Regions from separate parts of the Stenotrophomonas sp. YJH_SMC_131 genome, predicted to be linked through region 3. Evidence: predicted binding sites of a transcription regulator. Region 3 holds the regulator's gene; each other region holds the start of a gene.
What was found. The regulator HrcA, encoded in region 3, represses chaperone genes, less so after heat shock. The targets are predictions, from matches to a motif close to TTNGCACTCNNNNNNNNNGAGTGCNAA.
Positions count from the first base shown of each region.

Region 1 (10,371 bases), on a different contig from region 3:
CGAAGAACGAAAACAGCGAAGCCGCCGCCCCCTCGCGCGTGGGCGTCTGGTTCCAGCACCACGTGCACAGCGTGGTGTTCAGCCTGGGCCGCGCCTGCCGCAAGCCATGGGCGACCCTGCTGACGGTGATGGTCATGGCGCTGGCGCTGGCGCTGCCGCTGGGCCTGTCGATCGCGCTGGACAACCTCAAGCAGTTCGCCGGCAGCGTGCAGCAGTCGCGCGACATCAACGTGTTCCTGAAGGGCAACGTCGATGCACCCGGCGCGCTGCGCATGGCCGGCCAGCTGCGCGACCGCGACGACGTGGCCGAAGTGAACGTGCGCACGCCCGAGCAGGGCCTGCAGGAACTGCGCGATGCCGGCCTGGGTGAGGCGATCGACGCACTCAACGACAATCCGCTGCCTTCGCTGCTGGTGATCACTCCCGGCCAGGGCAAGGACGACGCACGCCTGGCGCGCGCGCTGGAAAGCCTGCCCGAGGCCGATCTGGTGCAGCACGACGCGCTGTGGCGCCAGCGACTGGATGCCTGGCTTGCCTTCGGTGCGCGGCTGGTGCAGGTGCTGTCGGTCCTGCTCGGCGCAGGTGCCGCGCTGGTGGTCGGCAACACGGTGCGCCTGGACATCCAGGCCCGCCGCGAAGAGATCGGCGTGCTGCAGCTGCTCGGCGCCAGCGATGGCTTCATCCGCCGCCCGTTCCTGTACCTGGGCGCGTGGTACGGGCTGGGCGCCGGCGCGGTGGCGCTGGCCCTGATCGGCGCTGCGGGTGCCGCCCTGCGCATGCCGCTGGCCGAACTCTCGCGCAGCTACGGCAGCCCGTTCGTGCTGCACGGCCTGGACCTGCTGCACGGCGGCCTGGTCCTGCTCGGCACGCTGCTGCTGGGTTGGCTGGGCGCCTGGCTGGTCACCGGCCACTTCCTCCGCCAGACCCGCCCGACCGACACCTGAGACCGGCATGCAACCGCAAGCGCTGAAACACCTTGAAGGGCCCGCGACGCGGGTGATGGTGGTCGATGGCTCGAAGCTGGTGCGCAAGCTGATCGCCGACGTCCTGCAGCGTGACCTGCCGGGCGTGGAGGTGATCGGCTGCGACAGCATCGAGGACGCACAGCAGGCGCTGGCACAGGGGCCGGTGGACCTGGTGACGACCTCGCTGACCCTGCGCGATGGCGACGGCCTGGCGCTGGCGCGGATGGTGCGCGAAGCGGCCGGCCAGGCCTATGTGCCGGTGATCGTGGTCTCCGGCGATGCCCAGCAGCACCTGGAGCAGCGCCGCTTCACCGAGTACGTCACCGACTATTTCGACAAATCGCTCGGCCATGAAGCACTGGCGACCTTCATCCGCGGCTACGTGCAGCCGCAGACCATCCCCGGCGCCACCATCCTCTATATCGAGGACAGCCGCGTGGTGGCCGAGGCCACCAAGCGCATGCTGGAACGCCAGCAGTTGAACGTGCTGCACGTGGTCAGCGCCGAAGAAGCGTTCACCCTGCTCACCGCCGAGTCGCTGGGCCGCAGTCGCCACCGCATCGACCTGGTGCTGACCGACGTCACCCTGAAGGGCGAACTGAGCGGTCGCGACGTGGTGCAGCGCGTGCGCGTGGATTTCGGCTACGGCAAGCGCCGCCTGCCGGTGCTGGTGATGACCGGCGATGGCAACCCGCACAACCAGACCGGGCTGCTGCAGTCCGGTGCCAACGACCTGGTGCTCAAGCCGATCGAAGAACGGCTGCTGGTCACCAAGGTGCTGTTCCAGCTGAGGCTGGCCCGATTGAACGATGGACCTCTGTTGCGATGATGGATGAAGTAGCCGACACCCCGACGATCCAGCTGGAACCGAGCTGGAAGCAGCATGTCGGCGATTACCTGTTGCAGCCGCAGATGCGCGAGCTGTCCAGCTTCCTGCGCCAGCGCAAGGCCAGTGGCGCGGCGGTGTTCCCGCCCGGCCCGCAGATCTTCGCCGCGTTCGACGCCACGCCGTTCGAGCAGGTGAAGGTGGTGATCCTCGGGCAGGACCCGTACCACGGTCGCGGCCAGGCACATGGCCTGAGTTTCTCGGTGCCGCCGGGCGTGCCGGTGCCGCCGTCGCTGCTGAACATCTACAAGGAGATCGAGAGCGATCTCGGTATCCCGCGTCCGGACCACGGCTGCCTGATTCCGTGGGCGCAGCGTGGCGTGCTGCTGCTCAATGCGGTACTGACGGTGGAAGAGGGCAAGGCCGGTGCGCACCAGGGTCGTGGCTGGGAAGGCTTCACCGACCACGTGGTGGATGTGCTCAACCGCGAGCGCGAAGGGCTGGTGTTCATGCTCTGGGGCGCCTATGCGCAGCAGAAGGGCAAGGTGATCGACACCCGCCGCCATCGCGTGCTGAAGTCGCCGCATCCGTCGCCGCTTTCGGCCCATCGGGGCTTCCTCGGCTGTCGTCATTTCTCGATGGCCAACGAGTACCTGCAGCGCCGCGGCCAGGCCCCGATCGACTGGTCGCTGCCGCCGCGCTCGGCACTCTGAGGGCCGGCGGGCCGCTGGGCCTGAACACCGGGCAACGTTCCCGGGCCTGAATGGGCCTTCAGAACGGCCCGTTCAGCTCCGCTTGACCGGAATCGGCCGCTTTACGGCAGGTAATTGCTTGAATTCCAAGGGATTGTGAATCCCGAAAAGCATGCTCGCCACTGTCATCAAATCGCGCTACGGTAGGGCTCTGTTTGGGACCAGTGTTGCATCAATGGGATGCTGGAACTTTTTCCTCCTTTAGCAGTCCAAATCCCGGACTGCTAAGATGGGTGCCTATGAGCCAGAACACCTCTACTGCCCTTGTGGCAAACAATCTCCCGATTCCCAGTGCGCTCGGTTCGCTGGACGCCTACATCGGTGCCGTGCACCAGATCCCGGTGCTGTCGGTCGATGACGAACAGGACCTGGCCCGTCGCTTCCGCGACGGCAACGATCTGGACGCTGCCCGCGAGCTGGTGCATTCGCACCTGCGCTTCGTGGTGCACGTCGCCCGCGGCTACAACGGCTACGGCCTTGCCCTGGGCGACCTGATCCAGGAAGGCAACATCGGCCTGATGAAGGCGGTCAAGCGCTTCGACCCGGACATGGGCGTGCGCCTGGTCTCCTTCGCGGTGCACTGGATCCGTGCCGAGATGCACGAGTTCATCCTGAAGAACTGGCGCATCGTGAAGGTCGCCACCACCAAGGCGCAGCGCAAGCTGTTCTTCAACCTGCGCAAGTCGAAGACGCGCCTGGGCTGGATGAACGCGGCGGAAGTGAGCGCGGTGGCCAAGGACCTGAACGTGTCCGAGCGCGAGGTCATGGAAATGGAGTCGCGCCTGTCGGGTCGCGATATCGGGTTCGATGCGCCGACCGACGAGGACAACGAGCACGCGCCGCCGTCGCCGGCCGCGTTCCTGGTCGCCGACGACGAAGACCCGTCGATGGCCTACGAACGTGCCGACAGCGAAGACAACCAGATGCAGTTGCTGCGCGAAGGCCTGGCGGAACTGGATGCGCGTTCGCGCGACATCATCCGCCGCCGCTGGCTGGACGCGGACAGCAAGGTGACGCTGCAGGAACTGGCCGACGAGTACGGCGTGTCGGCCGAGCGCATCCGCCAGGTTGAAGCGAACGCGCTGAAGAAGATGAAGGCGCTGTTCACCGCGTAAGGCGGGACGGTGTTGAAGCAATGAAAAGGCCCGGCATTGCCGGGCCTTTTCTTTTCGGTGGCGTTCTCATCCATGCATGGCGTGGATCTACCAATGTCAGTAGAGCCACGCCCTGCGTGGCTGCGGCGCGGTCGTCACTCTTCGCGTGCGATCGCGCGCCAGCCAATGTCGTTGCGGTGGAACGCGTTGGCCCAGCTCACCTTGGCCACGCCGGCATAGGCATTGGCCTGCGCGTCGCGCACGCTGTCGCCCAGTGCGGCCACGCACAGCACGCGACCGCCCGCACTGACCACGTGGCCCTGCGCATCCAATGCCGTACCGGCATGGAACACCTTGGCACTGGCCGGCACGTCGTCCAGGCCGGAAATCACGTCACCGGTGATCGGCGCTTCCGGGTACGGCCTGGCCGCCAGCACCACGCCCAGCGACGGGCGCGCGTCCCACTGCGCTTCGACCTCATCCAGGCGGCCATCGATAGCCGCTTCCACCAGCTCGACCAGGTCCGACTGCAGGCGCAGCATCACTGGCTGGGTTTCCGGGTCGCCAAAGCGCACGTTGAATTCGATCACCTTCGGTGCGCCGCTGGCATCGATCATCAGGCCGGCGTAGAGGAAACCGGTGAACGGGATGCCGTCGGCGATCATGCCCTGCACGGTGGGGTTCACCACCTCGCGCATCACCCGTGCATGCACCTCCGGCGTCACCACCGGGGCCGGCGAATAGGCGCCCATGCCGCCGGTATTCGGGCCGGTGTCGCCGTCGCCGACGCGCTTGTGGTCCTGCGAGGTGGCCATCGGCAGCGCATGCACGCCGTCCACCATCGAAATGAAGCTGGCTTCCTCACCGTCGAGGAATTCCTCGATGACCACGCGCGCACCGGCATCGCCAAACGCGTTGCCGGACAGCATGTCACGCACCGCGTCCTCGGCCTCGGTCAGGCTCATCGCCACGATCACGCCCTTGCCGGCGGCCAGGCCATCGGCCTTGACCACGATCGGTGCGCCCTTCTCGCGCACATACGCCAGCGCGGCGTCCACGTCGCTGTGCACGGCGTAGTACGCGGTGGGGATGTTGTGGCGCGCCAGGAAGTCCTTGGCGTAGGCCTTGCTGCCTTCCAGCTGCGCGGCGGCGGCGGTTGGCCCGAAGATGCGCAGGCCGGCGGCGCGGAAGCGGTCGACCACGCCGGCCACCAGCGGTACTTCCGGGCCGACCACGGTCAGCGCTACGCCTTCGGCCTGGGCCAACGCCAGCAGGCCGTCGATATCGGTCACCTTGACTGCCACGTTGCGGCACGTGTCTTCGCTGGCGGTACCGGCGTTGCCGGGCGCCACGATCACTTCGGTGACACGGGAGGACTGGGCCAGCTTCCATGCCAGGGCGTGTTCGCGGCCGCCAGAGCCGATGACGAGGATCTTCATGGGACAGGGTTCTCGGGTACGGAAGAGAAAAGCCGGGCAGGGCCCGGCTTGGTGATGCGGATCAGTGGCGGAAGTGGCGCACGCCGGTGAACACCATGGCCAGGCCATGTTCGTCGGCGGCGGCGATCACTTCGGCATCGCGCATCGAACCGCCCGGCTGGATGACCGCCTTGATGCCGGCGGCTGCAGCGGCATCGATGCCATCGCGGAACGGGAAGAAAGCGTCGGAGGCCATCACCGAGCCCTCGACCACCAGGTTCGCATCGGCGGCCTTGATGCCGGCGATGCGGGCCGAGTACACGCGGCTCATCTGGCCGGCACCGACACCGATGGTGCGGTTGTCCTTGGCATAGACGATCGCGTTGGACTTCACGAACTTGGCGACCTTCCAGGCAAACAGCAGGTCGGTGAACTGCTTGTCGGTCGGCGCCAGCCTGCTGACCACCTTCAGTTCGTCGCGGGTCATGCCGCGGTTGTCCGAGGACTGCAGCAGCAGGCCCGAGCCGACGCGCTTGCTGTCGAAGTTGTTCAGGCCGTCGCCGTGCGGGATGCGCAGTACGCGCACGTTGGCCTTCTTCTGCGCGTACTCCAGCGCGGCCGGCTCGTAGTCCGGGGCGATCAGCACTTCGACGAACTGGCGGTCGAGGATCACCTTGGCGGTGGCGGCATCCAGCGGCTTGTTGAAGGCGATGATGCCGCCGAAGGCGCTGGTCGGGTCGGTGGCGTAGGCCAGCTCGTAGGCATCGCCGTTGCCGGCACCGACGGCCACGCCGCACGGGTTGGCGTGCTTGACGATGACGCAGGCCGGCGCATCGAACTGGCGCACGCATTCCCACGCCGCATCGGCGTCGGCCAGGTTGTTGTAGCTCAGCTCCTTGCCCTGCAGCTGCTGGAAGGTGGCCAGCGTGCCCGGCACCGGGTACAGGTCGCGGTAGAACGCGCCGCTCTGGTGCGGGTTCTCGCCATAGCGCAGGTCCATCACCTTCACGAAGGTGGAGTTCATCTGCGCCGGGTACTCGGCACGGGCCGGCACGGCGGCGTCAGTGGCGGTGACCGCCGACAGGTAGTTGCTGATCGCCGCATCGTACTGGGCGACGCGGTTGAACGCGGCCACCGAGAATGCGAAGCGGGTGGCCGCCGTCAGCTGGCCGTTGTTGGCCTCCAGCGAGGCCAGCAGCTCGGCGTACTGCGACGGATCGGTGGCCACCGCCACGCGGGCGAAGTTCTTGGCCGCCGAGCGCAGCATGGCCGGGCCGCCGATGTCGATGTTCTCGACCGCGTCGGCCAGGGTGCAGTCGGCCTGGGCGGTGACCGATTCGAACGGGTACAGGTTCAGCACCAGCAGGTCGATGGCACCGATACCGTGCTCGGCCATCACTGCGTCATCCAGGCCGGAGCGGCCCAGCAGGCCGCCGTGCACCATCGGGTGCAGGGTCTTGACCCGGCCGTCCATCATTTCCGGGAAGCCGGTGACCTCGGCCACGTCCTTCACGGCCAGGCCCGCATCGCGGATCGCCTTGGCGGTGCCGCCGGTGGACAACAGCTCCACGCCGCGTGCCGCCAGCGCAGTGGCCAGCTCGACCAGGCCGGTCTTGTCGGAAACGGAGAGGAGGGCCCGGCGGACGGGCAACAGATCAGCAGTCATGGGACAGAATCGGCAGCGGAGCGGGGCCGATATTGTAGGCGGTGGGGGCCGGTGGCGGGCGCCGGCGGGGAAAATCGACCCGCACCCACGGCCTGTGGCCGCCTTCAGCACAGCCTGGCCGGGGGCGGTCCGCAAGCAATTCGATGGGGCGCGCTGCTCCAATCGGGTAGGCTGTGCCGGAACTGCCAAGGATCAGCGGGTTCGGATCGTGTCGATCTATGCATTGAAAGGACGTTTTCAGGACCTGTTGCGTCCGGCCGTACGCGGTCTGTACCGCATGGGGATCACCGCCAATGCGGTGACCGTGACCGCGGCCGTGGTCTCGCTGCTGGTCGCTGCCGCCGTCTGGTGCTGCGCGCCGGCCCGGCCCCTGCTGTACCTGCTGCTGCCGCTGTGGATGCTGCTGCGCATGGCGCTCAACGCCGTGGACGGCATGTTGGCCCGCGAGTTCGGCCAGCAGTCGCGGCTGGGCGCCTATCTGAACGAGCTGTGCGATGTGATCGCCGACGCGGCGCTGTACCTGAGCCTGCTCAGCGTGCCGGGCGTGCGCCCGGAAGTGCTGTGGCTGGTGGCCTGGACGGCGGCGCTGAGCGAGTACGCCGGGGTGCTGGGGCTGATGGTCGGTGCCAGCCGCCGCTATGACGGCCCGATGGGCAAGAGTGACCGCGCCTTCGTCGTCGGCGTGCTGGGTCTGCTGCTGGCGTTTGAGTGGGTTGGCGCGATGACGGTCACTGGCGTGGCTGCGGCCATGGCGGTGCTGTGCATGCTGACCATGATCAACCGCGTCCGTCGCGGACTGCGGGAAACGGCGGTTTCGTCGAATTAATCAAGCAGATACAAAAAGACAATCAGGAGATTGCATGCGTCAGGCGCAGGAACGGGAATTCCACAGCTTCGACCAGGTACCGCTGTTCTACCGGTACTGGGCGGGCACCACCGCAACCCCGGCCACCCGGGCCATCGTGCTGCTGCACCGCGGCCACGAGCACTCCGGGCGCGTCACCCACCTGGTCGATGAGCTGGACCTGCCCGACACCGCCTTTTTCGCCTGGGATGCGCGCGGCAATGGCCGTTCGCCGGGTGCGCGTGGCGATGCACCGGGCTTCCCGGCGCTGGTGCGCGACCTGGACAGCTTCATCGCCCACATCGGCGCCGAGCACGGCATTGCGGTGGAAGACATCGTGGTGATCGCGCAGAGCGTAGGGGCGGTGGTCGCCGCGACCTGGGTGCACGATTACGCGCCACGCCTGCGTGCGCTGGTGATGGCTTCACCGGCGTTCAAGGTGAAGCTGTACGTGCCGTTCGCGCGGCCGGGCCTGGCCTTGATGCAGAAGCTGCGCGGCAACTTCTTCGTCAACAGCTACGTCAAGCCGCAGTGGCTGACCCATGACCCGGCGCGGGTGGAAAGCTACCGTACCGATCCGCTGATCACCCGGCCGATCTCGGTGCGCGTGCTGCTGGGCCTGTACGAAGCGGCCGACCGCATCGTGGCCGATGCGCAGGCGATCAGCGTGCCGGTGCAGCTGCTGGTGTCCGGCTCGGATTTCGTGGTGCACCGTGGCCCGCAGGATCGCTTCTATGAGCGCCTGTCCAGCCCGATCAAGGAGCGGGTGCACCTGCCGGGCTTCTTCCACGACACGCTGGGCGAGCGCGATCGGGCACCGGCACTGGCGCGCATCCGCAGCTTCATCCAGGCGCGTTTCGCCGAACCGTTGCGCGAGCTGTCACGGCGCGACGCGCACCGCCATGGGCCGACCTTCGAAGAGTCGGAGATACTGGCCTGGCCACCGGAACGCAACAGCCTGGCCGACCTGCGCTGGCGCGTGGTACGTGGCGGCCTGCGCTTCGGCGGCACGCTGTCCGAAGGCATCGCGCTGGGCCTGCAGACCGGTTTCGATTCCGGTAGCACGCTGGACTACATCTACCGGAATGAGGCGCGCGGCAAGGGCCCATTGGGGCGGATGGTCGACCGCAACTACCTGGATGCGATCGGCTGGCGTGGCATCCGCGTGCGTGGCCAGCACCTGCAGGAACTGCTGCGCGACGCCGCACAGCGCCTGCGCGGGCAGGGCACGCCGGTGCGGGTGCTGGACGTGGCCGCCGGCCATGGCCGCTATGTGCTGGAAGCACTGGGCCAGGGCGAGCAGCGCGCCGACCGCATCGTGCTGCGCGACTTCAGCGATCTGAACGTGACCCAGGGCCAGGCGTTGATCCAGCGCCTGGGCGCGGCCGACATCGCGCGCTTCGAGCAGGGTGATGCGTTCGACCCGGCACAGCTGGCCAAGGTCGATCCAGCGCCGACGCTGGCGGTAGTCTCGGGCCTGTACGAACTGTTCCCCGACAACGACGCCGTGCTGCGCTCGCTGCAGGGCATTGCCGCAGCGGTGCCGGTGGGTGGCTACCTGGCCTATACCGGCCAGCCCTGGCACCCGCAGCTGGAATTCATTGCCCGTGCCTTGACCAGCCACCGCGGTGGCGCGGCGTGGGTGATGCGCCGCCGTACCCAGCAGGAGATGGACGAACTGGTGCGCCTGGCCGGGTTCGAGAAGGTGGCGCAGCGTATCGACGACTTCGGCATCTTCACCGTATCGCTGGCGCGCCGGACCGCGTGATGGCGACGCTCGCCGCATCCCCACTGGCCGCAGAGGGGCGCCCCTGGCGGCGCGCCCTGTTGTGGCTGGCCCTGCTGGGTCCGTTCTTCTTCGCCAGTTATGGCTTCGCCAACTGGATGGCCGGCCGCCACGCTACCCTGCCGGTGATGGCGTTCGGCTGGGAGACCCGCATCCCGTTCGTGCCATGGACGATCGTGCCGTACTGGTCGATCGACCTGTTCTACGCGGTCTCGTTCTTCCTGTGCCGGCAACGGCTGGAGCTGGACCGGCACGCATTGCGGCTGTTGAGCGCACAGCTGATCGCCGTGAGCTGCTTCCTGCTGTGGCCGCTGCGCTTCAGCTTCGAGCGTCCGCAGATCGGCGGTGTGTTCGGCTGGCTGTTCGATGTGCTGCTGGGCTTCGACAAGCCGTTCAACCAGGCACCGTCGCTGCACATCGTGTTGCTGATCGTGCTGTGGGTGAAGTTCGCACAGTACCTGCACGGCGTGTGGCGCTGGGTGCTGCATGTGTGGGCGCTGCTGATCGGCGTGTCGGTGCTGACCACGTTCCAGCATCATTTCATCGATATCCCGACCGGCCTGCTGGCCGGCTGGTTGTGCGTCTGGCTGTGGCCGGAGCAGGGCACGCCACCGCTGCGTGCATGGCGCACGGCACGTGATGCCAAGCGCTGGCGCCTGGCGGGGGTGTACCTGCTGGGGGCCGCTGTGCTGCTGGTGCCGGTGGTGCTTCTGCGTGGCGCCGCGTTGTGGCTGCTGTGGCCGGTGGTGTCGCTGCTGCTGGTGGCGCTGGCCTATGCCGGGCTGGGTACCGCGGTGTTCCAGAAGCGCGCCGATGGTCGCCTGACCATGGCGGCACGCTGGCTGCTGGCGCCGTACCTGGGCGCAGCCTGGGTCAATTCGCGGCTGTGGACGCGGCGTGCGCCGCAGCCGGTGCCGGTGATGGATGACGTGTGGCTGGGACGCATTCCCTGTGCTGCGTTGCCAACACCGCTGGTCGGCGTGGTCGATACCTGTGCTGAACTGTCCTGCCGCGCGCCGG
Region 1 covers NZ_JCAFRJ010000001.1:466,440-476,810, reverse strand. Annotated here, with positions in the region: gene ftsX (permease-like cell division protein FtsX) at 1-944, shown strand, start outside; gene AC5P56_RS02165 (response regulator) at 952-1,794, shown strand; gene ung (uracil-DNA glycosylase) at 1,791-2,504, shown strand; gene rpoH (RNA polymerase sigma factor RpoH) at 2,783-3,658, shown strand; gene purD (phosphoribosylamine--glycine ligase) at 3,793-5,076, opposite strand; gene purH (bifunctional phosphoribosylaminoimidazolecarboxamide formyltransferase/IMP cyclohydrolase) at 5,138-6,721, opposite strand; gene AC5P56_RS02140 (CDP-alcohol phosphatidyltransferase family protein) at 6,930-7,547, shown strand; gene AC5P56_RS02135 (bifunctional alpha/beta hydrolase/class I SAM-dependent methyltransferase) at 7,582-9,333, shown strand; gene AC5P56_RS02130 (phosphatase PAP2/dual specificity phosphatase family protein) at 9,357-10,371, shown strand, end outside.
Region 1: rpoH (RNA polymerase sigma factor RpoH) is a predicted target of HrcA. The motif match lies at 2,745-2,771, and genes of this name have one in related genera.

Region 2 (10,371 bases), on a different contig from region 3:
ACCACGTTCTCGCTGGCGGCCTGTGCGGCCCGCGCCGGTGGTGCCAGCTGGGTCACGCCCCAGGCAGGAACCAGCGCGCCGATCGCCAGCAGCACGCCGAGCAGGGTCACCGCACGCGAGCCGGTCCAGCGATTGCGCTCGAACAGCCACAGGCCGAAGGCGAACAGCAGCAGGCCACCCAGCACCAGTGCCATGCCGTCCACGCCGCGCTGTTTGCCCAGCACCCACAGCAGCCACAGCGCGGTGGCATACATCGGGAAGGCCAGCACGTGCTTGAGCGTTTCCATCCACGGGCCGGGCTTGGGCAGGCGGCGTGCCAGCGCCGGCACGAAGCCGATCAGCAGGAACGGCAGCGCCAGGCCCAGGCCGAGGAACAGGAATACGGTCATCGCCTTCAGCGGCGGGGCAATGAACGCGTAGGCGATCGCCCCGCCCATGAACGGGCCGACGCAGGCGCTGCCGACCAGGCAGGCCAACGCACCGGTGAAGAAATCGCCGGCCGGCCCGCTGCGGCTGGCCAGCGACTGGCCGAGGTTGCCGATGCCACCGCCGAGGGTAAACACGCCGGACAGGCTCAGGCCCACCGCGAACATGATGTAGGCCAGCGCCGCCACCACGCCCGGGTGCTGCAGCTGGAAGCCGATGCCGACGGCGTTGCCGATCGCGCGCAGGCCCACCATCAGCGCGCCGATCACCGCGAACGCGACCAGCACGCCCAGCGTGTACCAGAGGGCATGGCTGCGTGCCCGCTCAGGGCTTTCGCCACTCTGCGCCAGGCTCAGCACCTTCAGCGACAGGATCGGCAGCACGCAGGGCATCAGGTTCAGCACCAGGCCACCGGCCAGCGCCAGCAGCAGCACCCACACGAACGAACGGTCCGGGTTCGGGGTTGTCGCCGGTGGGCGCGTGCGCAGTGCGTTGCCATCGCGCGCGTCGGCGGCGAACTCATTGCGCGCACCCTCACTGCCGCTGGCGGCGGGAGTGGCAATGCCGTCGTTGGGGACGGTCGGCAGCAGGCGCAACGGTGCGCCGTTGGCGGATTCACGTGGCACGCCGGCGGCGGGCAGCGGGCTGATCACCTCGTTGCGCGCTGGCGCCTGGTCAATGCTGGCGGACAGCTTGCCAGCGGGAATCGACAGCTTCACCCGGCGGGTCATCGGCGGGTAGCAGATGCCATCGGTCTGGCAGCCCTGGAAGGTCACCACCAAGGTGCTGTCGACGGCATCAGTGACAGTGCGGCGCAGCGGCAGCGGCACTTCCACCTGGTTGAAGTAGACCGAGACATCGCCGAAGTGCTCGTCGCGATGCGATTGCGCGGCCGGCCAGCGCGGCTTGCCGGCCAGCACGCCGGCGCTGCCTTCCAGCTTCAGCGAGGTGCGGTCGCGATACAGGTAATAGCCGGGCGCTGGGCTGAAGCGCAGCAGCAGGGTGTTGCCGTCACTGGCGATGGCATCGAAGCCGAACGCCTGTTCCGACGGCAGCGGCAGGGCCTGGCTGTTGTTGGCCGCGCCCGGCAGGCGCAGGCCACCGCTGTTGCCGGCACCGGCCAGCGGGTTGTTGAACGGGTTGGCCGCACCGGCACGCGCGGCAGGCACCGCCGCCGCCGCACCGGCGCCCGGCAGGGTGACCTGCACCACGCGCTTCTGCGGCGGGTAGCAGACACCGGCATCGGCGCAGCCCTGGTAACGCACTTCCAGGCTGATGGTGCCGGCAGCCTCGGACGGCGTGCCGGGCAGGGTGGCCTGCAGGCGCTCGCGATAGGTCTCGACTTCGCCGAAGAAATCGTCGTGGTGCTTGTCGCCCTTGGGCATCTGCAGCGCGCCGGCATTGAAGGCCGGGTCGGCCTTGACGCTGGTGCGGTGGCGATAAAGGTAATAGCCCGGTGCGATCTTGAACTGCAGTTGCACCTGGCCCCGTTCGGGGGCACTGGCGGTCAGCGCGAACGCCTGGTCCACCGGCAGCAGGTCCTTCTCATCCAGCGCGAAGGCCGGCAGCGAGAGCCACAACAGGGCGCACAAGGCGGCGCCGCGCGCAAACAGAGTCTTCAATCAGTGTCCTCCCGGGTCTGTGCCCGGATCCAGTCCAGATACGCCGGCAGGCCGGCCCGGGTTTCGACCGCGATGCACTCCGGGAGTTCATACGGATGCAGTGCGACGATCCGGGCAATTGCGTCATCGACGCGGCTCGCGGTGGTTTTCACCAGCAGCTGCAGTTCGGCGTCGGTGGTCACCTCCCCCTGCCAGCGGTAGGTCGACTGCGCGCCATCGAGGCGGGTCACGCATGCCGCCAGGCGCTCGCCGACCAGCGCGTGCGCGATGCGCTCGGCACTGGCCCGGTCCGGGCAGGTGGTCAACAGCAGCAGGACGGGATCGACGGTCGACATGACCGCCGAGTATAGGGCCGCCGCCGGGTCAGGGCCGGGCGGCGGCAGTGGACCGCTGCGTTGCGCGGTCAGTTGGCCAGCTGGCAGGTGGCCGGCTTGGCCGAGGTGAACAGGGCCGGGGTTGCCCACTCGGGGTGGTCGATGAACGGGTTGCGGTTGCCCTGGAAGCTGTAGATCACGTCATTGCGCGCACGCTCGGCATCATCCGGCGGATCGGACAGGTGCCAGTCGATCAGCGTGGACAGCAGGCCCATGTAGGCCGGCGAACTGCTGGTCTTGACGATTTTGCTGCGGTCGTCGGTCAGCTCCAGGTCCGGCTCGGACTGGCCGGTGGCCGCATCCTTGCCGCCCTCGTAACGGATCGCCATGTACATCACCGCACGCGCCATGTCGCCCTTGCGCTTGCCCCACACCTCGAAGGTGCCGGTGTTGCCGTCCGGCGTGCGCACCCAGTTGGAGTTGCCCGGATAGCCGCCGCTGCCGCCGCCCTGGCCGTTGTTGGCCTCGGTGGCGCGCTCGCCGCAGTTGGCGTCGCACTTGCCGAACGGCTTGTTGCCACGGTCGGCGTTCCACTGCGCGTCGGTCAGGTACAGCATGTGGGTGTCGGTATACGGCGCGTACGGCAGGCCCTTGTCACCGGTGGTGGTGGCAAAGCCCAGCGAGTTCGGCCAGGTGTGCTCGCGGTTGTACTTCAGGCCACTGCCACTGCCGGCGCGATCGGTCACCTTGGCGTAGCTGTGGTTGCGATATGCATCGAGGATCCTGCCGGAATTGTTCGGATCCTCGTCGGCGATTTCCAGAATGGTCCAGGTACTGGTGCCCGAGCCGCTGTAAGGGTAGGCGGTGTGGCCCTTGATGGTGGCATGCAGCGAGCAGCGCAGCTGGCTGGGGCTGCTGGTGTTGACCTTGGAGTAATAGCCGGCCGGCACGCCCGGGTTGCCCGGGTCCGGATTGCCGCCGGTGCTGGCCACGGTGAAGGCGATGCGGCTGTCGGCGGCCGGGTGCGCGCCCTGCAGGTCGGTGATGCGCGCGGCGCGGATGTCGAAGCGGCAGGCCTCACCGGCCACCAGCGCAGTGTTGGTGGACAGCTTCACGCTGCGGCCGCTGGCCGGGAAGGTCAACGGCACGCTGCCGGAGGTGCCGCAGCTCAGGGCGAAGGCGCCACTGGCCAGGTTCACCGTCTCGCTGAACACCACTTCCAGGTCGGCGGCGGCCGGGAAGGTGCTGCTGCCCTGCGCCGGGGTGGTGGTGGAGACCGACGGCGGTGTGTTCGGGCCCGGGGTTCCGCCGCCACTGAAGGTCTGGCCGTTGTTGCAGCTGCCGAAGGTCTGCCTGGCCGACTCGGCCCAGGTGAAGTGGGTGTACTGGCTGCCGCTGCCGGTCAGCTGCAGCGAGGTGCCCGCGGCCGTGCTGTTGGTCTCGGCCACCGGGATGTTCTGGCTGGTCATGCCGGCGGCAGGGCCACCGGAGGCGGTGATGGCGCCCTCGTAGCTGAGGAACTGGACCACCTTGCCGCTGGCATCGACCAGGGCGATGCCGTCGTTGGGGCCGTTCTGGATGCCGTTGGTCGGGTAGTTGACCACGGCGATGGTCGCGCTGCCGCAGCCGGCGGCGGTGCCGGCCGGGACCGGGTTGTTGGCGTAGACCGCGGCCGCCGAAGGATTGCTGCCGTTGTAGAGGTAGAGGCGGTAGCCGGACAGGTCCTCGCCGGCGGTGGCGACCACTTCGATGGCTTCGCCGACGTCACCGGCGGCGGTGCTGTCGTCGTAGTGCAGTTCGTTGATGAAAACCTCGGCCTGGGCCGGCGCGGCGGCCAGTGCCAGCAGGCAGGCGGCGGCAAGCGGGGACAGCAATCGCATCGACTACTCCTTGTGATTGGGAATGCCTGACCGAGCCTAAGGCCGATCCAGTGACACTTTGTCGTAAATGAACGTCAGATATCTGACAGTGCGACGCTTGTCACCGAAATTGTCCAAGCCCGACGCCTTGGCCGAGGCGCGCGGGCGGAAAAATTTTTTCATTCCGCCCTTGAAAGGGGGCGGCGGGGCTCCATCTCTGCCCTGCTCCCGACGTTGTCGGGTTTCTTCACGTGCGGTTCTGGCACTCGCCTGGGGTGAGTGCTAACATCGCCGGACTTTTTTAGACCAATCAATCACTTAAGAGGTCTCCTATGAGCATCAAGCCGCTGCACGACCGCGTTGTGGTCAAGCCGATCGAAGCCGACGAAATCTCCGCCGGTGGCATCGTCATCCCCGACTCGGCCAAGGAAAAGTCCACCAAGGGTGAGGTCGTGGCCGTCGGCCCCGGCAAGCCGCTGGACAACGGCAACGTGCGCGCGCCGTCGCTGAAGGTCGGCGACAAGGTCATCTACGGCCAGTACGCCGGCAGCTCGTACAAGAGCGAAGGCGTCGAATACAAGGTCCTGCGCGAAGACGACGTGCTCGCCGTCATCGGCTGAGCCCCGGCGCGACCTGTTTCAACCTGATCCCAAACTCCCAGCCGCCGGGCATCGTCCGGCGCTACCAATGAGGTAAATGCAATGGCTGCCAAGGATATTCGTTTCGGTGAAGACGCCCGTTCGCGCATGGTGCGCGGCGTCAACGTTCTCGCCAATGCCGTCAAGGCCACCCTGGGCCCGAAGGGCCGCAACGTCGTGCTGGAAAAGAGCTTCGGCGCGCCGACCATCACCAAGGACGGCGTCTCCGTCGCCAAGGAGATCGAACTGGCTGACAAGTTCGAGAACATGGGCGCGCAGATGGTGAAGGAAGTTGCTTCGCGCACCAACGACGATGCCGGCGACGGCACCACCACCGCCACCGTGCTGGCCCAGGCCCTGATCCGCGAAGGCGCCAAGGCCGTTGCCGCCGGCATGAACCCGATGGACCTCAAGCGCGGTATCGACAAGGCCGTCTCGGCCGCCGTCGCCGAGCTGAAGAACATCTCCAAGCCGACCGCCGACGACAAGGCGATCGCCCAGGTCGGTACCATCTCGGCCAACTCGGACGAGTCGATCGGCCAGATCATCGCTGACGCGATGAAGGAAGTCGGCAAGGAAGGCGTCATCACCGTTGAAGAAGGCTCGGGCCTGGACAACGAGCTGGACGTGGTCAAGGGCATGCAGTTCGACCGCGGCTACCTGTCGCCGTACTTCATCAACAACCAGCAGTCGCAGACCGCTGACCTGGATGACCCGTTCATCCTGCTGCACGACAAGAAGATCTCCAACGTCCGTGACCTGCTGCCGGTGCTGGAAGGCGTCGCCAAGGCCGGCAAGCCGCTGCTGATCGTGGCCGAGGAAGTTGAAGGCGAAGCGCTGGCCACCCTGGTGGTCAACACCATCCGTGGCATCGTCAAGGTCGTGGCCGTCAAGGCCCCGGGCTTCGGCGACCGTCGCAAGGCGATGCTGGAAGACATGGCCGTGCTGACCGGCGGCACCGTGATCTCCGAAGAAGTCGGCCTGTCGCTGGAGAAGGCCACCATCAAGGACCTGGGCCGCGCCAAGAAGGTGCAGGTCTCCAAGGAGAACACCACCATCATCGACGGCGTCGGCGACAAGGCCAACGTTGATGCACGCGTGGCGCAGATCAAGACCCAGATCCAGGACACCTCCTCGGATTACGACCGCGAGAAGCTGCAGGAACGCGTGGCCAAGCTGGCCGGCGGTGTTGCCGTGATCAAGGTCGGCGCCTCGACCGAAATCGAAATGAAGGAAAAGAAGGATCGCGTCGACGACGCCCTGCACGCGACCCGTGCGGCCGTTGAAGAAGGCGTGGTTCCGGGCGGCGGCGTTGCCCTAGTCCGCGCGATCACCGCGCTGGCCGGCCTGAAGGGCGCCAACGAAGACCAGAACCACGGCATCCAGATCGCCCTGCGCGCGATGGAAGCCCCGCTGCGCGAGATCGTGGCCAACGCCGGTGACGAGCCGTCGGTCATCATCAACAAGGTCAAGGAAGGCACCGGCAGCTTCGGTTACAACGCCGCCACCGGCGAGTTCGGCGACATGCTGCAGTTCGGCATCCTGGACCCGACCAAGGTGACCCGTTCGGCGCTGCAGAACGCCGCCTCGATCGCTGGCCTGATGATCACCACCGAAGCCATGGTTGCCGAAGCTCCGAAGAAGGACGAGCCGGCCATGGGTGGCGCCGGTGGCATGGGCGGCATGGGTGGCATGGGCGGCATGGACTTCTAAGTCCACGTCCCCCGGGCGGTCGTTGCCGACCCTGGTCGGCACGCCCTCCCGATGCAAGGAAGAACCCCGCCGCAAGGCGGGGTTTTTCGTTGCCCGGTTGCCGCCGCAGCAGCGCATCGCTACGCTCGGTGGCCATGCCTACCTCCTTCATCGTCGTCGACGACTTCCTTTCTCCTGCCGATGCGCAGGGGCTGCGCCAGGCGGCGCTGGGCCTGACCTATCCGGTGCAGGAGGGTGCATTCCCCGGCCGCAATTCGCAGCAGCGGCTGGAACTGGATGGGCTGTCCGGCGCGGTCTCGCGGCTGGTCAACGAACCGCTGCGGCCGGTCAACCCACTGCAGTCGCATGGCAAGTTCCGCCTTACCCTGGCCGGTGACACCGGCCGCGCCAAGGTGCACGCCGATCACTCGCACTGGTCGGGCATCCTCTACCTGAGTGCACCGGAGCACTGCGAGGGCGGCACCGAGTTCTTCCGCCACCGCCGTACCGGCACCGAGCGCATGGCCCTGGATGCAGCGGAGCTGGCCGCATTGGGCTATGCCAACGGCGGCGACATGCATCGTGACATCATCGAGCGCGACAGCAACGACGACAGCCAGTGGGAAATGACCATGCGCATCCCGATGCGTTTCAACCGGCTGGTGCTGCTGCGGCCCTGGTTCTGGCATACCGCCGGGCCAGCGTTCGGCGACCGCCCGGAGAATGGCCGGCTGGTGTACCTGATGTTCTTCGAGCAGGCGCGCTGAGCGGAGCAGGCATCCACGCGTGAGGTGGATCCACACGCCATGCATGGTTGCTCCCATCCCTCCGCACTCCCCGCCCAGGGATCATCGCGCCTTCATTCGACGAAGGCCTTCGCCGCGCCGTATTCCCACTGCCATGGCACGCCGGTATCACCCAGCACGAACGCCACCAGTGCCGGGAAGGTGGCCTCGGCCCGTACATCGTTGCCCAGGATCACCACGCAGCGTTTGTGCCGCTCGATGCACACCAGGGTGTTGCCGACCGCATCGTCGTGGCCGCCCTTGTAGAAGCCTGCACCCTGGGGGCCACGGAAGGTCACCACGCCCAGGCCCGCGGCCAGATCCCGGTGCTGCTGCGCAACGGGCAGCTCCGGCTGCAGCGTTGGGAACTGGCTGGCGGTGGTGATCGGCAGCTGCGGCCGCACCAGTTCCCTGCGCATTGCCGCAGACAGCCCATCGCCGCGCACATAACCGGCGGCGAAGTGGGCCATGTCGGTGATGGTGGTATCCATCGATCCTGCCGCCCGCACACGGCTGCGTTGATCGTGCGGCTCTGTATTGCCTTCGACGGTCCAGCCATCGGCCAGGTTGCCGGCGAAATCCGCGCGCCACGACATGCTGGTGCGCGCCATGCCGAAGCGATCGAACACGCGCTGCTGCATCAACGCACCCACATCCTCGCCCAGTCGCCCACGTTCGATCACGAACTGCAGCAGGATCAGGCCCTCGCCGGAATAGCCGTAGCGGCTGCCGGGCTCGAAGTGGAACTTCAACCGGCCATCCGGTTCGAGAAAGCCGAAGTTGGCAAAGCCGCTGGCGTGATTCAGCAGCTTTCGGGGCGTGAGCCGGCGCCAGCGTGCATCACTCGCCAGCACGCTGTAGTCGGCGTACTTTTTCGGTTCGGGCGGGTAGTCTGGCAGCGGCACGTCCAGAGCTGTGGCGATGCTGGCATCCAGATCGATCACCCCGTCCTGCGCCAGCTGTGCGACCAGGTGGCCGAAGGCCATCTTGGTGAGCGATGCGGCATACATCACGGTGTCGGTGCGCAGCGGCTCGCCTGCGGCGTTGCGTTCACCGTAGGCGGCCACATGCACCACCTTGCCGTCATCGATCACCGCCAGCGCCATCCCGCGCGCATGGGCCGCCTGCATCAGCCGCCGTGCTTCGGCATCGATGCGAGTGGGCGAGGGCACGGGTGGCGGCGCGGCCAGTACCGCCAGCGGGAGCAGCGTCAGCAACATCAGGGTGGCACGGCACATGCGTGGAACTCCTGGTGGGGCGCACGGTGATGCTACGCCGGGCTGCCGCTGGCGTCATCGCCAGATGTCAGCCGGCCTGCGGCCGGCGCAGGCAGATCCGCGCCGCGCCGGCACCGATGTCCACCTGGCCGCCGCGCATTGCATCGGCACCGAGGATCAGCGCCGGCCGGCCCTCCAGGCCGATCGCCTTGAACACCGGCAGTTCGCTGATGCGGACCTCCATCGACGGGTGCTGCCAGCCGCCGCCGGTCATGCCGGGCAGGGTGTACAGCCAGGTTGCCTGCTTGCCGCCGCCCAGGCCTTCGGTGCCCTTTTCACGCACCCGCACCCGCGCGTCGCTGCCGTCGGTGCGCAGCCCCAGTGCGCGGGCGGCTTCGGCGTTGAGGACGGTCTGTGCGGCACCGGTGTCGACCACGGCGATGGCGTCCACCGCAGGCGCGCCCAGTGCAAGCGTGATGAAGCCGAACTGGCGCAGGCCGCCAGTGCGGCCGGGCAGCGCATTGGGCTGGCAACCCGGTCCTTCCAGGTTCAATCCGCCGGGTGTCCACAGCGCCAGTTGATTGCGGCCGAAGTCCCAACGGGTGTCCCAGCGCCCGGTCAGATCGTTGCCGATCAAGCCGTCGATGGCTGGATCATCATCCTTCGGCAACGATGACAGATCGACGTTCATGGCTTCGGCCTGCAGCTGCCAGCTGCCCAGCTGCCAGGACGTGCTGCGCATGCGCTGCAACCGCGCCGAAGCTGCACTCGCCCCTTGCGCCTGTGATACCTCTGCATCCGCATCCTCCAGGCCATAGCGCCGCACGACGCGGGCATCGACCAGCGTTGCCCCGGCGGCACTGTCGACCACGAAGCGCAGCGGTTCGGCGCGCCCGTCCAGCGAGACGGCCACCGCCGGATGACCGCCCTGCATCCACATCGGCAGGATGTGCGCGGCGGCGTTGGAGGCGAGCGCAGGCAAGGGAGCGGCGAACAGGGGCAACAGGAAGAGGCGCAAGGGAAGACTCCGCAGTGATCGTGGGTGACCATTGGCGCACGGCGGCGTATCGCCGGAATATCGGCGTTGATACCGTCCTGATACACAGGTGCTGGATACTGTCCGAATGAGTACTCCCATCCGTGTCATCGTCGTCGACGACGATGCCAGCATCCGCGACGCCATCGCCGACCACCTGCTGCTGCACGGCTACCAGGTACGCCTGGCGGCGGATGCGGCGGCACTGGACGTGCTGCTGCAGGCCGAACGACCGGACCTGATCATCCTCGACTGGATGATGCCCGGTGAGGATGGGCTGTCGGTCTGCCGCAGGCTGCAGGCGAGGGCGATCCCGATCCTGATGCTGTCGGCGATGGGGGCTGCACCGGACCGCGTGATCGGCCTGGAGATGGGCGCGGACGACTACCTGGCCAAACCCTTTGATCCGCGTGAACTGCTGGCGCGGGTACGCGCACTGCTGCGCCGTCAGGACAAGCTGCGCACGCAGGTGGCCAGCGAACTGCGGTTTGATGGCTGGCGATTGCTGCCCGACCAGCGTCGCCTGTTCGCACCGGACGGTGCCGAGCTGGTGCTGAGTCGTGGCGAGTTTTCCCTGTTGCTGGCGCTGGCCGAACGTCCCGGGCGGGTGCTGGGGCGTGAGCAGCTGCTGCAGTTGAGTCGCGGAGAAGCCAGTGACAGCGTGGACCGTGCCATTGACCTCGCGATCAGCCGCCTGCGCCGCAAGCTCGGGCAGGCCGCGTCCGGGGCAGAAGCCCTCGTGCAGACACTGCGCGGGGAAGGGTATCGCTTCGACGCTGAGG
Region 2 covers NZ_JCAFRJ010000001.1:431,478-441,848, reverse strand. Annotated here, with positions in the region: gene AC5P56_RS01990 (protein-disulfide reductase DsbD family protein) at 1-2,048, opposite strand, end outside; gene cutA (divalent-cation tolerance protein CutA) at 2,045-2,383, opposite strand; gene AC5P56_RS01980 (endonuclease) at 2,452-4,242, opposite strand; gene AC5P56_RS01975 (co-chaperone GroES) at 4,554-4,841, shown strand; gene groL (chaperonin GroEL) at 4,923-6,572, shown strand; gene AC5P56_RS01965 (DUF6445 family protein) at 6,707-7,318, shown strand; gene AC5P56_RS01960 (serine hydrolase domain-containing protein) at 7,411-8,574, opposite strand; gene AC5P56_RS01955 (retropepsin-like aspartic protease) at 8,642-9,571, opposite strand; gene AC5P56_RS01950 (response regulator transcription factor) at 9,678-10,371, shown strand, end outside.
Region 2: AC5P56_RS01975 (co-chaperone GroES) is a predicted target of HrcA. The motif match lies at 4,481-4,507, and genes of this name have one in related genera.

Region 3 (10,371 bases):
GGCCAGTGCCGGCATGCCGGTCAGGCGATTCAGTTCGAAGGCATTGGGCGTCACCAGCCAGGCGTGCGGCAGCAGGCGCTCGGCGAAGATCGCTTCCAGGCCCGGTTCCACGTAGGGTCCGGTATGGGTATCACCGATCACCGGGTCCAGGCAGTAACGCAGCTGTGGGCAGGCCGGCAGGATGTTGTCCAGCCAGTCGGCGAAGGCCGCACCGTTGGCGGTGCTGCCGAAGTAACCGGACACCAGCATCTTCGCCCGCTGCGGCAGGCCACGCTCGTGGGTACCCAGCAGCAGGTCGGCAAACCAGTCGGCGGGCAGCACGCGGCCCCGCGTAGTGTCGTAGAACGGCGCATTGCTCAGCAGCACGGTCGGGATTTCGGCGACGCGCACGCCCAGTGCGCGCATCGGCGGGACGGCGGCACTGTTGCCGGCGTGGCCGTACACAAGTTGCGACTGGACCGAGATGACATCGATCGGCGACGGCCCATCCGGCCGCTGGCGGCGGCCGTGGACCAGGTGGTTATCAAGGGATTCGCTCATGGCCGCATTCTACGCCCAAGGGAGTTTTCGGCAGGGCTTGCAGCCCTGCACCTGCCGAAGGCGAAGCCGAAGCAAGATCAAGAGCCGCATTCCGTGGGATGGCGGGGCGGTGTGGGTGGTCAGGACACGCCGTAAACCCCCCTCCGGGGTCCGGCCCAGCCGCTGGCGGCTGTGCGTTCGGGCGCTTGCGAAGCAGTGCTTCGCAAGCGAAGCGCCCTCACCCATGGGGGCTCGATGGCGCCATCCATGGCGCCAACGGTCCTGCCCACCCACACCGCCCCGCCTCTGACAGATTCCCGCGACTGTTGGTGGGTGCCGACCGTTGGTCGGCACATCTGTGGGATACCGAAATAAATCGGGGTCAGATCCGTTTTCCTTCGGAAAACGGATCTGACCCCAAGAGCCGTTCCGACGGATCGCAGGAAACTGTCGAAGGCGGGGTGGGTCCGGTTGAGGGGGCGTGAGCCGCATGGATGCGGCGACCGAGCTTACATGGACGTACTTGCAGCGTCCCCCTCAACCGGACCCACCCCGCCACACCAGGGATAGCGCGCTTCGGCTGTTGCCTCTGCAGGTGCAGGGCTGCAAGCCCTGCAAACCCAAGCCCCTCAGTGAGCAGCAGGCCGCGACGGTGGCAGCCACGCTGCGACGATACCGAGCAGCGGCAGGAACGCGGTCAGCTGATAGACGAATTCAATGCTGGTCCTGTCTGCCAGCATGCCCAGCACGGCCGCGCCAAGCCCGCCCATGCCGAATGCAAAGCCGAAGAACAGGCCGGACACCATGCCGATGCGGTGCGGCATCATCTCCTGCGCGTACACCACGATGGCCGAGAACGCCGAGGAGAGCACGAAGCCGATCAGCACTGCCAGCACTGTGGTCCATAGCAGATCGGCGTGCGGCAGCATCAGCGCGAACGGGGCCACGCCGAGGATCGAGGTCCAGATGATCGGCTTGCGGCCGATGCGGTCACCCAGCGGGCCGCCGAGGAAACCACCGGCGGCAGACGCCACCAGGAACGCGAACAGATGCAGTTGCGCCTGTGCCACCGGAATGCCGAAGTGGTGGATCAGGTAGAAGGTGAAGTAGCTGCCGATGCTGGCCATGTAGAAGTACTTGCTGAAGATCAGCACCAGCAGGATCGCCAGCACCTTGGCCACGGTGCGCGACGAATGCCGCGGGGCCATAGACGCGGTGCTGGCCGGACGCGGTGTGCCCAGGTGCAGTGCATACCAGCGGCCAACATAGGTCAGCAGCGCGATGCCGATCAGCGCGGCGCCGGCAAACCATGATGCGGCACGCTGGCCATACGGCACGATCACGGCCGCAGCGATCAACGGCCCCAGCGCGGTACCGAAGTTGCCACCCACCTGGAACACCGACTGCGCGAAGCCATGGCGACCGCCCGAGGCCAGCCGGGCGATGCGCGAGGCCTCCGGGTGGAAGATCGCCGAACCGATGCCGACCATGGCCGCAGCCATCAGCACCACCGCGTAGTTCGGCGCAAAGCCGAGCAGCAGCATGCCGCACAGGGTCGAGGCCATGCCGATCGGCAGCGAGTACGGTGCCAGGCGGCGGTCGGTGGCCATGCCGATCAACGGCTGGAAGATCGACGCGGTGAGCTGGTAGGTCAGCGTGATCAGGCCGATCTGGGTGAAGCTGAGGTTGAAGCCGCCCTTGATCACCGGATAGATGGCCAGGATCAGCGACTGCATCATGTCGTTGACGACATGCGAGGTGGAGATGGCGGCCAGCACGCCGGGAGCCACCGGGCGTGAGGTCGTTGCGGGAGAAGCCAGGGTCGACATGGACACAGTCAGGTTGGGGGCGAGCCACGCATGCTACGGTGGGGCCCCACTCCCTTCTGCCGCGTTCGGGTCATGGCCTATCGCAAAAAGGACACTCCCTGCCCAATCCGCGAGACCGCGCCGTGGAACGAAGTGCCTGTACACCGCCCGGTGACCAGCCGCGCCCGGCACTACCCGCCCGGTACCCACATCGCGCCACACCGGCATCGCCGTCACCAACTGGTCTTCGCCATGTCCGGCCTGATGGTGGTGCGCGCGGACGGTGGCCGCTGGGTCGTGCCCTCCACCCGCGCGATCTGGGTTCCGGCCGGCATGGTGCATGCGGTGGACTGCATCGCCGAGGTGCACATGCGCAGCCTGTACGTGGAACCGGACTTTGCACCGCAACTGCCGGATGGGGCGTTCGCAGTACAGGTGGCGCCGCTGCTGCGCGAACTACTGCTGGCGGCCAGCCTGATCGAGTCCGCGCACGTGGACGACAGCCGCGACGGTCGCGTGGTGCGCCTGCTGCTGGACGAGCTGCACCGCATGGACGTGCTGCCGCTGCACCTGCCCTCGCCCACCGACCCGCGCCTGCAGAGGATCTGCCAGCACATCCAGAAGCATCCCGCCGACGACGCCACGCTGCAGGACTGGGCCCAGGCCCTGCAGGTGGACGTGAAGACCATCCAGCGCCATTTCGCCGGCGAACTGGGCATGACCTTCGGGCAGTGGCGGCAGCAGGCGCGCCTGCTGGCCGCCCTGGAGCGGCTGGCAGTCGGCGACAAGGTCATCGATGTGGCGCTGGCGATGGGCTACGACAGCCCCAGCGCGTTCACCAGCATGTTCAAACGCCAACTGGGGCAGACGCCCGCGGCGTTTTTCCGCTGATCGCAAACGAAAACGCCGGGCATGGCCCGGCGCTACCGCTCAACGCTTCGGTTGAAAAACTCAGGACGTCATCCGGTCCCAGAAGCCCTTCACGCCATCCATGAACGTCGCCGACTTCGGCGAATGCTTGCGTGCTTCCTCGCCGACAAAGGTGGCTTCGAACTGCTCCAGCAGCTTGCGCTGTTCGTTGGTGAGGTTGACCGGGGTCTCCACCACCACGCGGCAGTACAGGTCGCCCTCGCTGCGGCTGCGCACCGAACGCACGCCCTTGCCGCGCAGGCGGAACAGCTTGCCGGTCTGGGTCTCGGCCGGGATGCGGATTTCCGCTTCGCCGCCGAGGGTCGCCACGCGTACGGTGTCGCCCAGCGCTGCCTGCGAGATGCGGATCGGCACTTCGCAGTGCAGGTCGTCGCCATCGCGCTGGAAGATCGCATGCTCGCGCACGCGCACTTCCACGTACAGGTCACCCGGCGGCGTACCGGCCGGACCGGCCTCACCTTCACCCTGCAGTCGGATGCGGTCGCCGGTATCGACGCCCGCCGGCACCTTCACCGACAGCACCTTGTCTTCCTCGACACGGCCGTTGCCGTGGCAGGTCTTGCAGGGCTTGGCGATGATCTGGCCACGGCCGCCGCAGTTGTGGCAGGCCTGCTGCATGGCGAAGATGCCGCGCTGGATGCGCACCTGGCCGCGGCCATGGCACACATTGCAGGTTTCGACCTTGCCGTCTTCGGAGCCACTGCCATCGCAGTCGCCGCACTCGGCCAGGGTCGGGATCTCGATGCGGCGCTCAACGCCGCGTACCGCTTCTTCCAGGTCCAGCTCCATCACGTAGCCGATGTCGGCGCCGCGACGGGCCTGGCGCGGCCCACCGCCGCCCCCGCCAAAAATGTTGCCGAAGATATCGCCGAAGATATCGTTCATGTCCGGGCCGCCCGGACCACCACCGCCCATGCCGTGCTCGAACGCGGCGTGGCCGTGGCTGTCGTACATGCGGCGCTTGTTGCCATCGGACAGCACTTCGTAGGCTTCCTTGCACTCCTTGAAGGAGGCTTCGGCCGCCGCATCACCCGGGTTGCGGTCCGGGTGGAACTTCATCGCACAGCGACGGTAGGCCTTCTTCAGCTCGTCGTCGGTGGCGGTGCGGGCAACGCCCAGCACTTCGTAGTAATCGCGCTTGCTCATATGGTGAATCTGGTTCCGGAAAGTCGGGATTCGTCAAAGCGGAAGAGCGGAACCAGGTCCGCTCTTGCGTCGGGCGCCCCGACACGCCGGTGGGCGGTCAGGACCCTGATGCGACAACGGGACGCTGATGGCCAGCGTCCCGTGTCGGTCCGGATCAGGACTTCTTGTCGTCCTTGACTTCGGTGAACTCGGCGTCGACCACGTCGTCCTGCGCCTTGCCGGCGTTGCCGGCGTCGGCACCCGGGGCACCGCCCTGGTCGGCCGAAGCAGCGGCGAACAGCGACTGGCCGGCTTCCTCCAGCACCTTCGACTTGGCTTCGATCTGTGCCTTGTCGTCACCCTTCATCGCGGTTTCCAGGTCGGCCAGGGCCGCCTCGACCTTGCCGATGACATCGCCGCCGACCTTGCTGCCGTGCTCGGTGATGGCACTGCGGGTGCCGTGGATCAGGGCATCGGCCTGGTTGCGGGCCTGCACCAGCTCCTGGAACTTCTTGTCTTCTTCGCGGTTGGCTTCCGCGTCGGCGACCATGCGTGCGATCTCTTCCTCGGACAGGCCCGAACCGGCCTTGATCTCGACCTTCTGTTCCTTGTTGGTCTTCTTGTCCTTTGCCGACACGTGCAGGATGCCGTTGGCGTCGATGTCGAAGGACACTTCCACCTGCGGCAGGCCACGCGGGGCCGGCTCGATGCCGGACAGGTCGAACTTGGCCAGCGACTTGTTGAAGCGGGCCTGCTCGCGCTCACCCTGCAGCACGTGCACGGTCACGGCCGACTGGTTGTCCTCGGCGGTGGAGAACACCTGCGAGGCCTTGGTCGGGATGGTGGTGTTCTTCTCGATGATCTTGGTGAACACGCCGCCCATGGTTTCGATACCCAGCGACAGCGGGGTCACGTCCAGCAGCAGCACGTCCTTGACGTCGCCGCCCAGCACGCCGCCCTGGATCGCAGCGCCCAGTGCCACGGCTTCGTCCGGGTTGACGTCCTTGCGCGGTTCCTTGCCGAAGAACTCGGTCACCGCCTGCTGCACCTTCGGCATGCGGGTCTGGCCACCGACCAGGATCACTTCGCTGATGTCGCTCGAACGCAGGCCGGCATCGTTCAGGGCGACGCGGCACGGCTCGATCGACTTCTTGATCAGGTCTTCCACCAGCGCTTCCAGCTTGGCGCGGGTCAGCTTGATGTTCAGGTGCTTCGGACCCGAGGCGTCAGCGGTGACGTACGGCAGGTTCACTTCGGTCTGCTGGGCGCTGGACAGCTCGATCTTGGCGCGCTCGGCAGCGTCCTTCAGGCGCTGCAGGGCCAGCGGATCCTTGCGCAGGTCGATGCCCTGATCCTTGTTGAATTCTTCAACCAGGTACTCGATGACGCGGTTGTCGAAGTCTTCGCCGCCCAGGAAGGTGTCGCCGTTGGTGGCCAGCACTTCGAACTGCTTCTCGCCGTCAACGTTGGCGATCTCGATCACCGAGACGTCGAAGGTGCCGCCGCCCAGGTCGTACACCACGATCTTGCGATCCTTGTTGTCGCCCTTGTCCAGGCCATACGCCAGCGCGGCCGCGGTCGGCTCGTTGATGATGCGCTTGACGTCCAGGCCGGCGATGCGGCCGGCGTCCTTGGTCGCCTGGCGCTGGCTGTCGTTGAAGTAGGCCGGCACGGTGATGACCGCTTCGGTGACCTTCTCACCGAGGAAGTCCTCGGCGGTCTTCTTCATCTTTTCCAGCACCTTGGCCGAGATTTCCTGCGGCGCCATCTTCTTGCCGTCGCTGGTGGCCACCCAGGCATCGCCGTTGTCATGGGCCAGGATGCTGTACGGGACGTGGGCGATGTCCTTCTGCACTTCGGCGTCGGTGAACTTGCGGCCGATCAGGCGCTTCACCGCGTAGAAGGTGTTCTTCGGGTTGGTGACGGCCTGGCGCTTGGCCGAGGCGCCCACCAGGACTTCGCCGTCCTTGGTGTAGGCGACGATCGACGGGGTGGTGCGATCGCCTTCCGAATTCTCGATGACGCGGGCCTTGCCGCCGTCCATGATCGCCACGCACGAGTTGGTGGTGCCGAGGTCGATACCAATGATCTTGCCCATGGGGGAGACTCCTGAGGATGCTTGTTGGGGTCAGTCCAGCCGTTCGGCCGGTGGATGAATACGATGTGGGGGAGGCTCGTGGAACATTCAAGCCATCTCCCGAACGCTGTGTTTCCGGTCGCCCGGCGCGTTCAGCGTCGGGCCGGGTGACGGGACATTCCCGCCTTCCGGCCCTGGAGGGGTCAGTCGGCGGCCACCACCACCAGCGCCGGCCGCAGCAGGCGCTCGTTGAGCAGGTAACCCTTCTGGAACACGGTCACCACGCTGCCCGGGGCGGCGTCTGGGGCCGGCACCTGGCTGATGGCCTGGTGGTGTTCCGGGTTGAACGGCTGGCCGATCGGGTCCAGCAGGACCAGGCCGTTGTCGGCGGCAACCTTCAGCAGCTGCTTGTAGGTCAGCTCCAGGCCCTCGCGCAGCGGATGCGGGTCATCGCCGGCCGCCTTCAAGCCGGCATCCAGGCTGTCGAACACCGGCAGCAGCTCGCCCAGCAGCTTCTCGTTGGCGAACTTGCGGGCCTGCTCGATGTCACGGGCAACGCGCTTGCGCTGGTTCTCGAGGTCGGCGCGCTCACGCAGCGCATCGGCCTTGATCTGCTCGACCTCGGCGCGCAGGCGCTCCACTTCGTCGTTGACGCCGGCGGCGGCGGCCGCATCGGCGGCAGTCTGCTGGGATTCGATATCTGGATGTTCGTGGTTCATGTCTGGGTCCCTGGCGGTCAGTCTCCGCCTCCACCCACCCTAGTGTGGGCGGGATGCTGCGTTTCAAGCGTCGGATGTTCCGGGAGTGCGCCCGGCTGGCGAAAACGCCGCGCCGAGTACATCGGCAGTGGCCTGGACCAGCGGGATCATCCGGTCGTAGGCCATCCGCTTGGGGCCGATCACGCCCAGCACGCCCAGCACCTGGCCATTGGCCGTGTAAGGGGCAGTGACCAGCGAGACGCCCTGCAGCGGCATCATCCCGGTCTCCTCACCGATGAAGATGCGCACCCCCGGGGCCTGGATGGTGCGCTCCAGCAGCTGCAGGATCTCGCGCTTGCTGGAGAACAGCTCGAACAGCTCGCGCAGCCGCTCCAGGTCGGACAGGTCCTGCACCCCCATCAGGCGGGTCTGCCCGGCCACCAGCATGTCATCGGCCGCCGGCTGCAGGGCCTGCTCGGCCAGCTCGATGCTGTGCGCCAGCAGCTGCTCCAGCTCCGAACGGGCATCACGCAGTTCCAGCAGCAGGCGGGTGCGGATCTCGGCCATCGGCAGGCCGGCGAAATGCGCGTTGAGGTAGTTGGCGACCTGTTCCAGCTGGCCCGGCGCGAACTCCTGGCGGGTCTCGATGACCCGGTTCTGCACCTCGTTGTCGGCGAACACCAGGATCGCCAGCACCCGGCGCCCGTCCAGCGCCACGAAATCGATCTGGCGGAACGCGAACTGCTCGCGCCGCGGGGCGCTGACCACGCCGACGAAGTGGCTCATCGCCGACAGCAGCTCCGAGGCGCTGCCAAGCAGGGCCTGGGTGCTGCCGCCGCTGGCCAGTTCCTGGCGCAGCCGGGCCAGCTCGCCTTCGCCCGGCGGCTGCATCTGCAGCAGGCTGTCGACGAACACCCGGTAGCCATGTGCGGTCGGGACGCGCCCGGCCGAGGTGTGCGGCGAGGCCAGCAGCCCCAGGTCTTCCAGGTCACCCAGGATGTTGCGGATGGTGGCCGGACTGACCTCCAGCCCGGCCACGCGCGCCAGCGTCTGCGAGCCGACCGGCTCACCGTCCTGGATGTAACGCGCGATCAGCGTGCGCAGCAGATGGCGCGCACGCGGGGCAAGCTGGTCGGGAGAACCGTGCATGGAATCAACCTGTGAGACACGGACACTAGATAATGGCGGCGGATCACCTTGGCAAGTCATTGGACCTCCCGCGCCCGCGTGCTAGCGTTGCGCGGCTGCTGACACCCCCTTACCCATGCTCAGACATCTTTCGATCAAGGATTTCGCCGTCGTCCGCGCCACCGAACTGGAGTTCGGGCCAGGCATGACCGTGGTTTCAGGCGAGACCGGCGCCGGCAAGTCACTGATGGTCGACGCGCTGGGCTTCCTGTCCGGCCTGCGCGCCGACAGCGGCGTGGTCCGCCACGGCGCCGCGCGCGCCGAGCTGTCGGCCGAGTTCGCGCTGGACCAGCTGCAGGCCGCGCGCCAGTGGCTGGCCGACAACGAGCTGGACGACGAGGAGCAGTGCCAGCTGCGCCGCGTGATCCGTGCCGATGGCGGCTCGCGGGCCTGGATCAACGGCCGCCCGGTGACCCTGGCCCAGCTGGCCGACCTGGCCTCGCTGCTGGTGGAGATCCACGGCCAGCACGAGCAGCAGGCCCTGCTGGCACGCCCATCACAGCTGGCCCTGCTGGATGCCTATGCCGGCAACGAGGACGAGCGCCGCCAGGTGCGCCGCGCCGCTGCGGCCTGGCAGGCCCTGGTCGATGAATCACTGGCGCTGTCGCAGCAGGGCGACGTCAGTGACCGGATCGGCTTCCTGGAGCACCAGCTGCGCGAACTGGACCGCGAGGATCTGGAACCCGAATCGATTGCCGCACTCGGTGCCAGCCACCGTCGCCAGGCCCACGCCAGCGCCCTGCTGAGTGCCTGCCAGGCGGCCAGCAACCAGCTCAACGGCGACGACGGCAGTTCCGCGCTGGACCTGCTGCAGCAGGTGCGCCACGAGCTGTCGCGCCTGATCGAGCACGACCCGCGCCTGGGCGAGGTGGACGGGCTGATCGAGAACGCCTCGATCCAGCTGCACGAAGCCCTGTCGCTGCTGGACCGCGTGCATGACGACCTCGACGCCGACCCGGAACAGTTCGAGGAGAACGAGCGTCGCCTCGGCCGCCTGCACGACCTGGCCCGCAAACACCGCGTGCCGATGGACGAACTGGGCGCGCAGCGCGAGCGCATGCACGCCGAAGTGGAACAGCTGCGTGGGGCTGACGAACGCCTGCAGCGCCTCGCCGGCGAGATCGACAAGGCCGCTGCGGCCTGGCGCGTGCAGGCCGGGCTGCTGACCGCCAGCCGCCGCGCCGCCGCTGCCGAGCTGTCGGCCACCACCACCGGCATCATCGCCGAGCTGGGCATGGGCGGCGGCCAGTTCCTGATCGAGCTGGAACCGCAGGACGCCGGCAAGCCCGACCCGCAGGGTGCCGAGCGCGTGGAATTCCTGGTGGCGGCCAATGCCGGGCAGCCACCGCGTGCCCTGCGCAAGGTGGCCTCGGGTGGCGAACTGTCGCGCATCTCGCTGGCCATCGAAGTGGCCGCGCTGGACCTGGATGCAGTGCCGACCATGGTGTTCGACGAAGTCGACTCCGGCATCGGTGGCGCGGTGGCGGACATCGTCGGCCAGAAGCTGCGCGCCCTTGGCGAGAAGCGCCAGGTGCTGTGCGTGACCCACCTGCCGCAGGTCGCCTCCAAGGGCCATGCCCATTACCGGGTCAGCAAGGCCCCGGTGGAAGGCATGACCCAGAGCGCAGTGGAAAAGCTGGACAGCAAGGCGCGCGAGGAAGAACTGGCGCGCATGCTCGGCGGCGTGGAAGTGAGCAAGGAAGCGCGCGCCGCCGCACGCAAGCTGCTGCAGGTGTAACGCCGGCCGAGCCGAGCATTGGCTCGGCTTCCGCACGGTAGTGCCGGCCGCTGGCCGGCACCCCGATGCGGGTGGATGAAGATCATGAGGTTGCCGGCCAGCGGCCGGCACTACCCCTGTGGCTGCGTCAGATCGACGTTCTCCACCAGGAAATCAAGAAACGCGCGCACCCGCAGCGGCAGGTAGCCGCCCTGCCCCAGGAACACCGCGTGCACCTCTTCCAGGTCACCGGGATTGGCGTCCTCCAGCACCGGCAGCAAGCGCCCGGCGGCAATGTCCTGCTGCACC
Region 3 covers NZ_JCAFRJ010000005.1:125,027-135,397, reverse strand. Annotated here, with positions in the region: gene pdxY (pyridoxal kinase) at 1-540, opposite strand, end outside; gene AC5P56_RS12200 (MFS transporter) at 1,149-2,348, opposite strand; gene AC5P56_RS12195 (AraC family transcriptional regulator) at 2,421-3,218, shown strand; gene dnaJ (molecular chaperone DnaJ) at 3,279-4,403, opposite strand; gene dnaK (molecular chaperone DnaK) at 4,558-6,480, opposite strand; gene grpE (nucleotide exchange factor GrpE) at 6,663-7,178, opposite strand; gene hrcA (heat-inducible transcriptional repressor HrcA) at 7,242-8,306, opposite strand; gene recN (DNA repair protein RecN) at 8,422-10,083, shown strand; gene AC5P56_RS12165 (LysR family transcriptional regulator) at 10,194-10,371, opposite strand, start outside.